4 regions of the Klebsiella sp. MISC125 genome follow, and region 4 is predicted to be linked to each of the others. Evidence: predicted binding sites of a transcription regulator. Region 4 holds the regulator's gene; each other region holds the start of a gene.

Region 1 (2,203 bases), 1.8 Mb from region 4:
CCCCACAATCTCCGGGAATGGTCTTCGATCTGCCCGCTTAAACGCCGTTTCTGCATGGTACGACTCCAGCTCACCGATAGCCCCGCCGCCGATAGCAGGCGGTGGTACTGTTCATCATCAAACGGCATAGACCAGGCGATCGCGCCAGCCTCGTGCACGCTAACATCGCTTAGCCGGGAGACCAGTACCAGCGGCGTATCGCTGGATACCTTCCCGCCCGCCACCACCCGATACAGCCAGCCGGTTTTGCCGCTGTTCTGCATCAGCTGCGCCATATCGCTGACGGCAAAGTGATAGTTGAGCTTAAAGCACGGCGAACGTGGCTGCGTCACCTGAATCAGCGCCTCTCCCCAGCGGAAGATATCGCCAATAAAGACGTTTTGCTCCGTCAGTCCCTCGGTCGAGAGATTCTCGCCAAACGCCGGAGCGCAGAACAGGTCCGCCTGCTGAGGCAGCTCGCGAGCCCAGTGTGCATAATGTTCACGCGGATAGTGGCACAGCGCGCGGTCCGGCCCGCCGTGAATTTTCTTCTCCGCCTGCTCATCGCCCTCAAGGCCGAGATCGCCGAGGGTTAATTCACCATCGACCTGAATTTTGCTTATTGCGCTCGGGCGGCTGCCGGGATAGTCGCGAATGCGCCCAATGTAGACATTTAGCGGATAGTGCATCTGCTGCTCCTTGCTGCGGACATAAAAAAAGCGAGTCATCAGACTCGCTTCTCACTCAGCACAATGCAACCTTATTTTTTGGCGGCAAAACGCGCTGCAGCTTCGTCCCAGTTAACCACGTCCCAGAACGCTTTGATGTAGTCCGGGCGACGGTTCTGGAATTTCAGGTAGTAAGCGTGTTCCCACACGTCCAGACCCACAATTGGGAAACCGGAAGCGCCGGAGATAGCTTCGCCCATCAGCGGGGAATCCTGGTTCGCTGTAGAAACTACAGCCAGCTTATCGCCTTTCAGCACCAGCCACGCCCAGCCGGAGCCGAAACGGGTAGCAGCCGCTTTTTCAAATTCCGCTTTGAAGTTATCAACGGAACCGAAATCGCGCTCGATAGCCGCTTTCAGGTCACCCTGCAGCGTGGTACCGGTTTTCAGGCCTTTCCAGAACAGGCTGTGGTTAGCATGGCCGCCAGCGTTGTTACGCAGAACGGTTTTTTTGTCAGCCGGCAGCTGATCCAGTTTGGTGATCAGTTCTTCAGCAGACAGGCTAGCGAATTCCGGCAGGCTTTCCAGCGCAGCGTTGGCATTGTTAACGTAGGCCTGGTGGTGTTTAGTGTGATGGATTTCCATCGTCTGCTTGTCAAAGTGCGGTTCCAGGGCGTCATAAGCGTACGGCAGGGCTGGCAGTGTATAACTCATAATCATCTCCATTATTGTCGAGCGGCGGAAGGTGTTAATGCCGCGTAAGCAGTTGGTTCATTATAGTTAATTAAATGATATTGAAAACGCTTATCAATGCCGTATTTTTAATAAGGTTATAACAGACGGTTATACACGTGGTTTTGTGATGTAGAACAACGAATTAAGCTTCTGGTTGCCAAAGAAGGATGTTACGTGGCAACAGGCTGAAGGCAGTAAAACTGACCGATTTTTACACTCATCGGGTCGGAAAATGATTTATCCGATAAAAAAATAGATGAGGATAGAATCAATGAATCACGCGATTACGATGGGTATTTTTTGGCATTTGATAGGTGCGGCCAGTGCAGCCTGTTTCTATGCCCCGTTCAAAAAAGTTAAACATTGGTCCTGGGAAACCATGTGGTCTATCGGCGGGATTGTCTCCTGGCTGATACTGCCCTGGGCCATCAGCGCCATGCTGCTCCCTGATTTTTGGGCCTACTACGGCTCCTTTAATGCCTCCACGCTCCTGCCGGTGTTCCTGTTCGGCGCGATGTGGGGTATCGGCAATATCAACTATGGCCTGACCATGCGCTATCTCGGCATGTCGATGGGGATCGGTATCGCCATTGGCATTACGTTGATTGTCGGCACGCTAATGACCCCAATCCTCAACGGTCAGTTCGATGTCTTAATTAACACCAAAGGCGGCCAAATGACGCTGCTCGGCGTGCTGGTTGCGGTGATTGGCGTGGGGATAGTCACTCGCGCAGGCCAGCTCAAAGAGCGCAAAATGGGCATCAAAGCCGAAGACTTCAACCTGAAAAAGGGGCTGGTACTGGCGGTAATGTGCGGCATTTT
Region 2 (2,203 bases), 130 kb from region 4:
CCATGACGTCCGGGCTGCCCAGCGGGTTGCGGGTCAGCGACTGGAAAATCGCCCCGCTGACGCCGAGCGCGGCACCGATCAGCAGCGCCATCAGCACGCGCGGCAGACGCCATTCGGTCACCACCATGGTGACGTTGCGCGGCGCATCGCCAATCAGCGCGGAGATAACTTGCTCAACGCTTAACGGTACCAGGCCGGTGCCAAGCCCCCACAGGGAGACCAGCACGCTGGCGATCACCAGCAGCAGGCAGCTAAAAATCAGGCGGCGAGAAGGGGCAATCACATTCCACCTCCGCGCGGCTGGCGGCGCACCAGCCAGATCAGAACCGGCGCGCCGATAAAGGCGCTGACCACCGATACACGAAGCTCGCCGGGAACCAGCAGGCGGCCAAGCACATCGGCAAACAAGAGCAGGGCAGGAGTGGCCAGCAGGGTGACCGGCAGCGACCAGCGATGATCGGCTCCCACCAGCCAGCGGGCCATATGCGGCATCATCAGGCCGATAAAGGCAATTGGCCCGACGACTGCCGTGGCGCTACCGCACAGGACGGTAATCGCCAGCAGCCCAATCAGTTGAGTACGCGCGACCCGGCTGCCGAGCGCGGTCGCCGTATCGTTGCCGAGACTGAGGCTATTGAGCGCCCGGCTGAGCAGCAGCGAAACGAGACCGGCAATCAACACCGGGATCAGGACGATTTTCAGGGTTTGCAGCGTGCGCACGTCCAGTGAACCCGCTTGCCAGAAGCGCAGTTGATCGTAGACGTCGGGGTTAAGCAGGGCGATACCGCTGGAAAGGCCTTCGAGCACCGCCGCCAGAGCCACACCCGCGAGGGTCAGGCGCACCGGGCTAAGCTGACCGCCGCCCTGGCTGCCGGTAAAGGCCACCAATAACGATGCGCCGAACGCGCCGCAAAAGGCCATCAGCAGTTGTTCCTGTGGCGAAGAGATACCAAACAGCGCCGCGCCGAGCACGATAGCAAAGCTGGCGCCGGAGTTGACGCCGAGGATCCCCGGGTCGGCCAGCGGGTTGCGGGTCAGGGTTTGCATCAGCGCCCCGGCGAGGCCCAGCGCGGCGCCCGCCAGCAGTCCGGCGAGGGTTCGCGGCAGTCGGGCATCAAGGACGATGGTGCAATCGGCGCTTTGGCAGGTACCGGTAAAAGCATCGACGACGACGCTAAACGGCAGGGGTTTCGCGCCAATCAACAGGCTGAGCGCAACGGCGATGGTTAAAACGATCAAAAGACCCGGCACGGCAAAGGCGCGCGCCGTGGTCATGGAAGACGACATGGCTTACATCCCTGACATGATAATGATAGTAATTATCGTTATCGATTCTATTCGGTTATGTTAGCATGTGCACCCATAAAAATGGTATGGAAAATAATAACAAGGCGCTGTCATGAACCGACAATCCCGGCTGCTGAATCTCAGCCTGCTGAAAACTCATCCGGCCTTTCGCGCCGTCTTTATCGCCCGCTTTATCTCAATTCTGTCGCTTGGCCTGCTGGGCGTGGCGATCCCGGTACAGATCCAGATGATGACCCACTCGACCTGGCAAGTGGGGTTGTCGGTCACCTTAACCGGCGCTTCGATGTTTGTTGGCCTGATGGTGGGCGGCGTGCTGGCCGACCGCTATGAGCGCAAGCGCTTGATTCTGCTGGCGCGCGGTACCTGCGGGATCGGCTTCGTCGGCCTGTGCCTGAACGCCATGCTGCCGGAGCCGTCGCTAATTGCTATCTATCTGCTGGGGATCTGGGACGGCCTGTTTGCCTCCATTGGCGTGACTGCGCTGCTGGCGGCGACTCCGGCGCTGGTCGGGCGGGAAAACCTGATGCAGGCGGGGGCGATCACCATGTTGACGGTGCGTCTGGGTTCGGTGATTTCGCCGATGATCGGTAGCCTGCTGCTGGCCACCGGCGGGGTAGCCTGGAACTACGGTCTGGCGGCGGCCGGGACCTTTATTACCACTCTGACGCTGCTGCGTTTACCGCAGTTAGCGCCGCCTCCGCAGCCGCGTGAACATCCGCTGAAATCGCTGCTGGCGGGAGTGAAATTCCTGTTTAACAGCCCGCTTATCGGCGGCATCGCGCTGCTCGGCGGTTTGCTGACGATGGCGAGCGCGGTTCGTGTGCTCTATCCGGCGCTGGCCGGAAGCTGGCAGATGTCGACATCGCAGATTGGCCTGCTGTACGCCGCGATCCCT
Region 3 (2,203 bases), 620 kb from region 4:
CGCCATGACAACTGACGTTCAAGGTTGCGTAAAAAAAAGCCGTGGCCGACCTAAAGTGTTCGACAGGGACGCGGCGCTGGATAAGGCCATGACACTCTTCTGGCAGCACGGCTATGAAGCCACCTCTCTTGCCGATCTGGTAGAGGCGACGGGCGCAAAAGCGCCAACGCTCTATGCAGAATTCGTGAATAAAGAGGGGCTGTTTCGCGCAGTGCTGGATCGCTACATCTCTCGCTTTGCCGCCAAACACGAAGCATTGCTGTTTGATGAGGGCAAAACCGTCGATCAGGCATTGCGCGATTACTTCACCGCTGTCGCCACCTGCTTTACCAGCAAAGAAACGCCCGCAGGCTGCTTTATGGTCAACGCCTCTGCAGCGCTGGCGGCCTCGTCTACCGATATCGCCAATACGCTTAAATCGCGGCATGCCATGCAGGAACAGGCATTGACGCAATTTCTACAGCAGCGGCAGCTGCGCGGCGAACTTCCGTCTGACGGCGACGTGAGCCAATTGGCGCAGTTCTTAAGCTGCGTATTGCAGGGCATGTCAATCAGCGCCCGCGAAGGTGCAGATTTCACTAAAATCATGCAAATTGCCGAGACCATGATGCGTCTTTGGCCGCAGGTTCTTCAGCACTAAACCTCTCTTTGACCGATGGCTCCTCCGTCGGTCACCCCCCCTGCTTACCCACACATTAATTAATGATTTCAATAGGTTATTTGCACATTTCACGTAAATGATATTGATAACAATAATCAATACGGGCAAACTTCAGCCTTAAACATTTCTGTTTATTTCACCTTGTAACAACCGGTGCGCCCGTACCGGAAAACTAAAACAACGATATCGTAAACTCATAAAAGGAATGAGCATGAAAACGCGTCTCTGGGTGCTTAACCCACTGCTGCTGGCAACCGCCCTCCCCGCCTGGGCCGCTGATGACAACATGATCGTCAGCGCCAACCGTACACACCGTACCGTCGCTGAAATGGCCCAGACCACCTGGGTTATCGAAGGCCAGGAAATTGAACAACAGGTTCAGGGCGGTAAAGAGTTCAAAGATGTCCTGGCACAGCTGATTCCCGGCATCGACGTCAGCAGCCAGGGACGTACTAACTACGGCATGAATATGCGCGGTCGCGCGATCGTGGTGCTGATTGACGGCGTTCGCCTTAACTCTTCCCGTACCGACAGCCGTCAGCTCGACTCTATCGATCCTTTCAACATTGAGCACATCGAGGTGATCTCCGGGGCAACATCGCTGTACGGCGGCGGCAGTACCGGCGGTCTTATCAATATCGTCACCAAAAAGGGCCAACAGGAGCGCCAGGTCGATCTGGAGCTGGGCGGCAAAACCGGCTTTGCTAATAGCAACGATCATGATGAGCGCGTCGCGACGGCGGTGAGTGGTGGAACCGACCACGCATCTGGCCGCTTGTCTGTAGCCTATCAACGCTTTGGCGGCTGGTATGACGGCAACAACAATGCGCTGGTCCTCGATAATACCCAGACCGGGCTTCAGCACTCGGATCGCCTGGACGTGATGGGAACAGGAACCATCGAAATTGACAATAACCGTCAGCTCCAGCTGGTCACGCAATACTATAAAAGTCAGGGAGACGACTACGGACTGTATCTGGGGAAAAATATGTCGGCGGTGACCGGCGACGGTAAAGCCTTCACCACTGACGGGCTTAATTCCGACCGCGTCCCCGGCACCGAACGCCACTTGATTAGCTTGCAGTACTCAGATGCTGACTTCTTTGGTCAGAACCTGGTCAGCCAAATCTACTATCGTGATGAATCCCTGACCTTTTACCCCTTCCCTACGCTGAGTAAAGGCCAGGTCAGCAGCTTCTCTTCCTCAAAGCAGGATACCGATCAATATGGCGCGAAGATAACCTTGAATAGCCAGCCGCTGGACGGCTGGGATCTGACCTGGGGGCTAGATGCCGATCACGAAACCTTCAACGCCAACCAGATGTTCTTCGACCTGGGGCAATCGATGCCTTCCGGCGGCCTGAATAATCAGTCGATTTATACTACCGGTCGTTATCCGAGCTACAGCATTACCAACCTGGCACCTTTCCTGCAGTCCAGCTATGACCTGAACGATATCTTCAGCATTAGCGGCGGTGTGCGCTACCAGTGGACGGAAAATAAGGTCGATGATTTTGTCGGCTACGCCCAGCAGCAGGATGT
Region 4 (2,203 bases):
TCTCGACCTGCGCCTGGAAGGAACCTGGGTTAAAGCCGATGGTCAGCAGGGCTACTTCCTGCAACGTATGACGCCGACTTACGCCTCATCTAACGGTCGTCTCGATGTCTGGTGGGATAACCGCTCTGACTTCAACGCCAACGGTGAAAAAGCGGTGTTCTTCGGGGCGATGTATGACATGAAGAACTGGAATATGCCGGGTTGGGCCTTCGGCGCGTCCTACGTTTATGCATGGGATGCAAAACCAGGAAAAATGTCTTCTCCTGATGCTTACTACAACCCTGACAAACGTCTGGAAGAGTCAGCCTACAGCCTGGATGCGATGTACACCGTACAGGAAGGACGTGCGAAGGGTACGCTGTTTAAACTGCACTTTACTCAATACGACAACCACTCCGATATCCCAAGCTGGAGCGGCGGCTACGGCAACATCTTCCAGGATGAGCGCGACGTGAAGTTCATGGTTATTGCTCCATTCACCATTTTCTGATGCCAGTGCGGCGGGCATGAGCCTGCCGCAATTTCCCGAGGTCGATTATGAAGAAGCTATTGCTTGTCGCTATTATGGCGGCAGGTCTGGTTGCCTGCACGCAGTCGCCAGCGCCGAAAGAGGATTCAAAGTTAAAAGATGCCTACAGCGCCTGTATTAATACTGCTGAAGGTAACCCAGATAAAGTCGAAGCCTGCCAGAGCGTATTAGACGTTCTGAAGCAAGAGAAGCAGCATCAGCAGTTCGCCACCCAGGAAAGCGTGCGAGTACTGGATTACCAGCAATGTATCCAGGCGCGTAAAACCGGTAACGATCAGGCTGTACAGTCGCGCTGTGACCAGATTTGGAAAGAGATTCGTAGCAACAACACGAAACCCTGATTTTTACTTTTCGTAGCCATAAAAAAAGCCAACCATCAGGTTGGCTTTTTGCTGCTTACGCAACGGGGAATTACTTTTCCACCGCGTCGTGGGCATGTTCATCTTCGCGGCAATCGCCTTCTGCACAGTGACCGTACAGGTACAGGCTGTGGTTGGTGAGGCGAATACCGTGTCGGGAGGCAATCTCACGCTGACGAGCTTCAATTGAGTCATCGCTAAATTCGATCACTTTGCCGCAATCGAGGCAAATCAGGTGATCATGATGATGCTGCTGCGTCAGTTCGAAAACGGATTTACCACCTTCGAAATTATGACGAGTGACGATGCCGGCGTCGTCGAACTGGTTCAGTACGCGGTAGACGGTGGCCAGGCCAATCTCTTCACCCATATCAATCAGGCGTTTATATAAGTCTTCCGCACTGACATGATGGTTATCCGGTTCCTGCAGGACTTCCAGGATTTTTAATCGTGGAAGTGTTACTTTCAGGCCAGCCTTCTTTAATGCGGTATTGTTGTCAGTCATGCGGAATCTGTCCTGTTGCTAAACGATCTACTTCCATCAGCGGAAGTAATACAGAGAATCACCCGATGTAATGCGTCTCATTATAGAACTGCCATGGTGAAATGAAAACTGCAAGCATCGGGCCTTGTATGCTGTCAAAAACGAGGCACTGGCTACAAAGTGCTTCACGTGACCTCGTTAAATCAGAGGACATTGTACAGATATGTGATTAAAAGTTAAAAACTTGTAGCTATAACTTTGATTGCTTTTATCTATTAATTCGGCGAAATCTGACGATAACGCCGTTTAGACTCAGGCATTCTTGATTTCTTCGAGGTGCAGCTCTTCAGAAATCTGTTTTACCCATTTTTCCACGCGTTCGTTAGTCAGTTCTGGCTGACGGTCTTCGTCGATGGCCAGACCCACGAAGTGGTCATCATCTGCCAGACCTTTAGATGCTTCGAAATGATATCCAGCAGTCGGCCAGTGACCAACGATAGTGGCGCCGCGCGGTTCGATGATGTCGCGAATGGTACCCAGCGCATCACAGAAGTATTCAGCGTAGTCTTCCTGATCGCCGCAGCCAAACAGCGCGACCAGTTTGCCGTCGAAATCGACTTCTTCCAGCGTCGGGAAGAAATCATCCCAGTCACACTGTGCTTCACCGTAGTACCAGGTTGGAATGCCGAGCAGCAGAATATCGTGAGCTTGCAGATCTTCTTTGCTGCTCTTGGCAATGTCGCGAACATCAGCAACATCTTTACCAAGCTGCTTTTGAATCATTTTTGCAATATTTTCGGTGTTGCCGGTGTCGCTGCCAAAAAAGATGCC

The links. Region 4 encodes Fur, which represses iron uptake genes when iron is present. Its sites were predicted from a motif close to ATAATAATGAGAACNACTATCAA; they were not measured.
Region 1: the regulator Fur is predicted to act here: its motif matches at 1,435-1,457, upstream of sodA (superoxide dismutase [Mn]).
Region 2: the regulator Fur is predicted to act here: its motif matches at 1,304-1,326, upstream of fepD (Fe(3+)-siderophore ABC transporter permease).
Region 3: the regulator Fur is predicted to act here: its motif matches at 738-760, upstream of ACMYSL_RS17545 (TonB-dependent siderophore receptor).

Annotation. Positions count from the first base shown of each region.
Region 1 is NZ_CP180448.1:6,115,648-6,117,850, forward strand. It holds gene yiiM (6-hydroxyaminopurine reductase) at 1-668, opposite strand, end outside; gene sodA (superoxide dismutase [Mn]) at 740-1,360, opposite strand; gene rhaT (L-rhamnose/proton symporter RhaT) at 1,653-2,203, shown strand, end outside.
Region 2 is NZ_CP180448.1:4,448,978-4,451,180, reverse strand. It holds gene fepG (iron-enterobactin ABC transporter permease) at 1-283, opposite strand, end outside; gene fepD (Fe(3+)-siderophore ABC transporter permease) at 280-1,287, opposite strand; gene entS (enterobactin transporter EntS) at 1,400-2,203, shown strand, end outside.
Region 3 is NZ_CP180448.1:3,695,391-3,697,593, forward strand. It holds gene ACMYSL_RS17540 (TetR/AcrR family transcriptional regulator) at 5-640, shown strand; gene ACMYSL_RS17545 (TonB-dependent siderophore receptor) at 873-2,203, shown strand, end outside.
Region 4 is NZ_CP180448.1:4,319,579-4,321,781, reverse strand. It holds gene chiP (chitoporin ChiP) at 1-490, shown strand, start outside; gene chiQ (ChiQ/YbfN family lipoprotein) at 538-870, shown strand; gene fur (ferric iron uptake transcriptional regulator) at 941-1,393, opposite strand; gene fldA (flavodoxin FldA) at 1,685-2,203, opposite strand, start outside.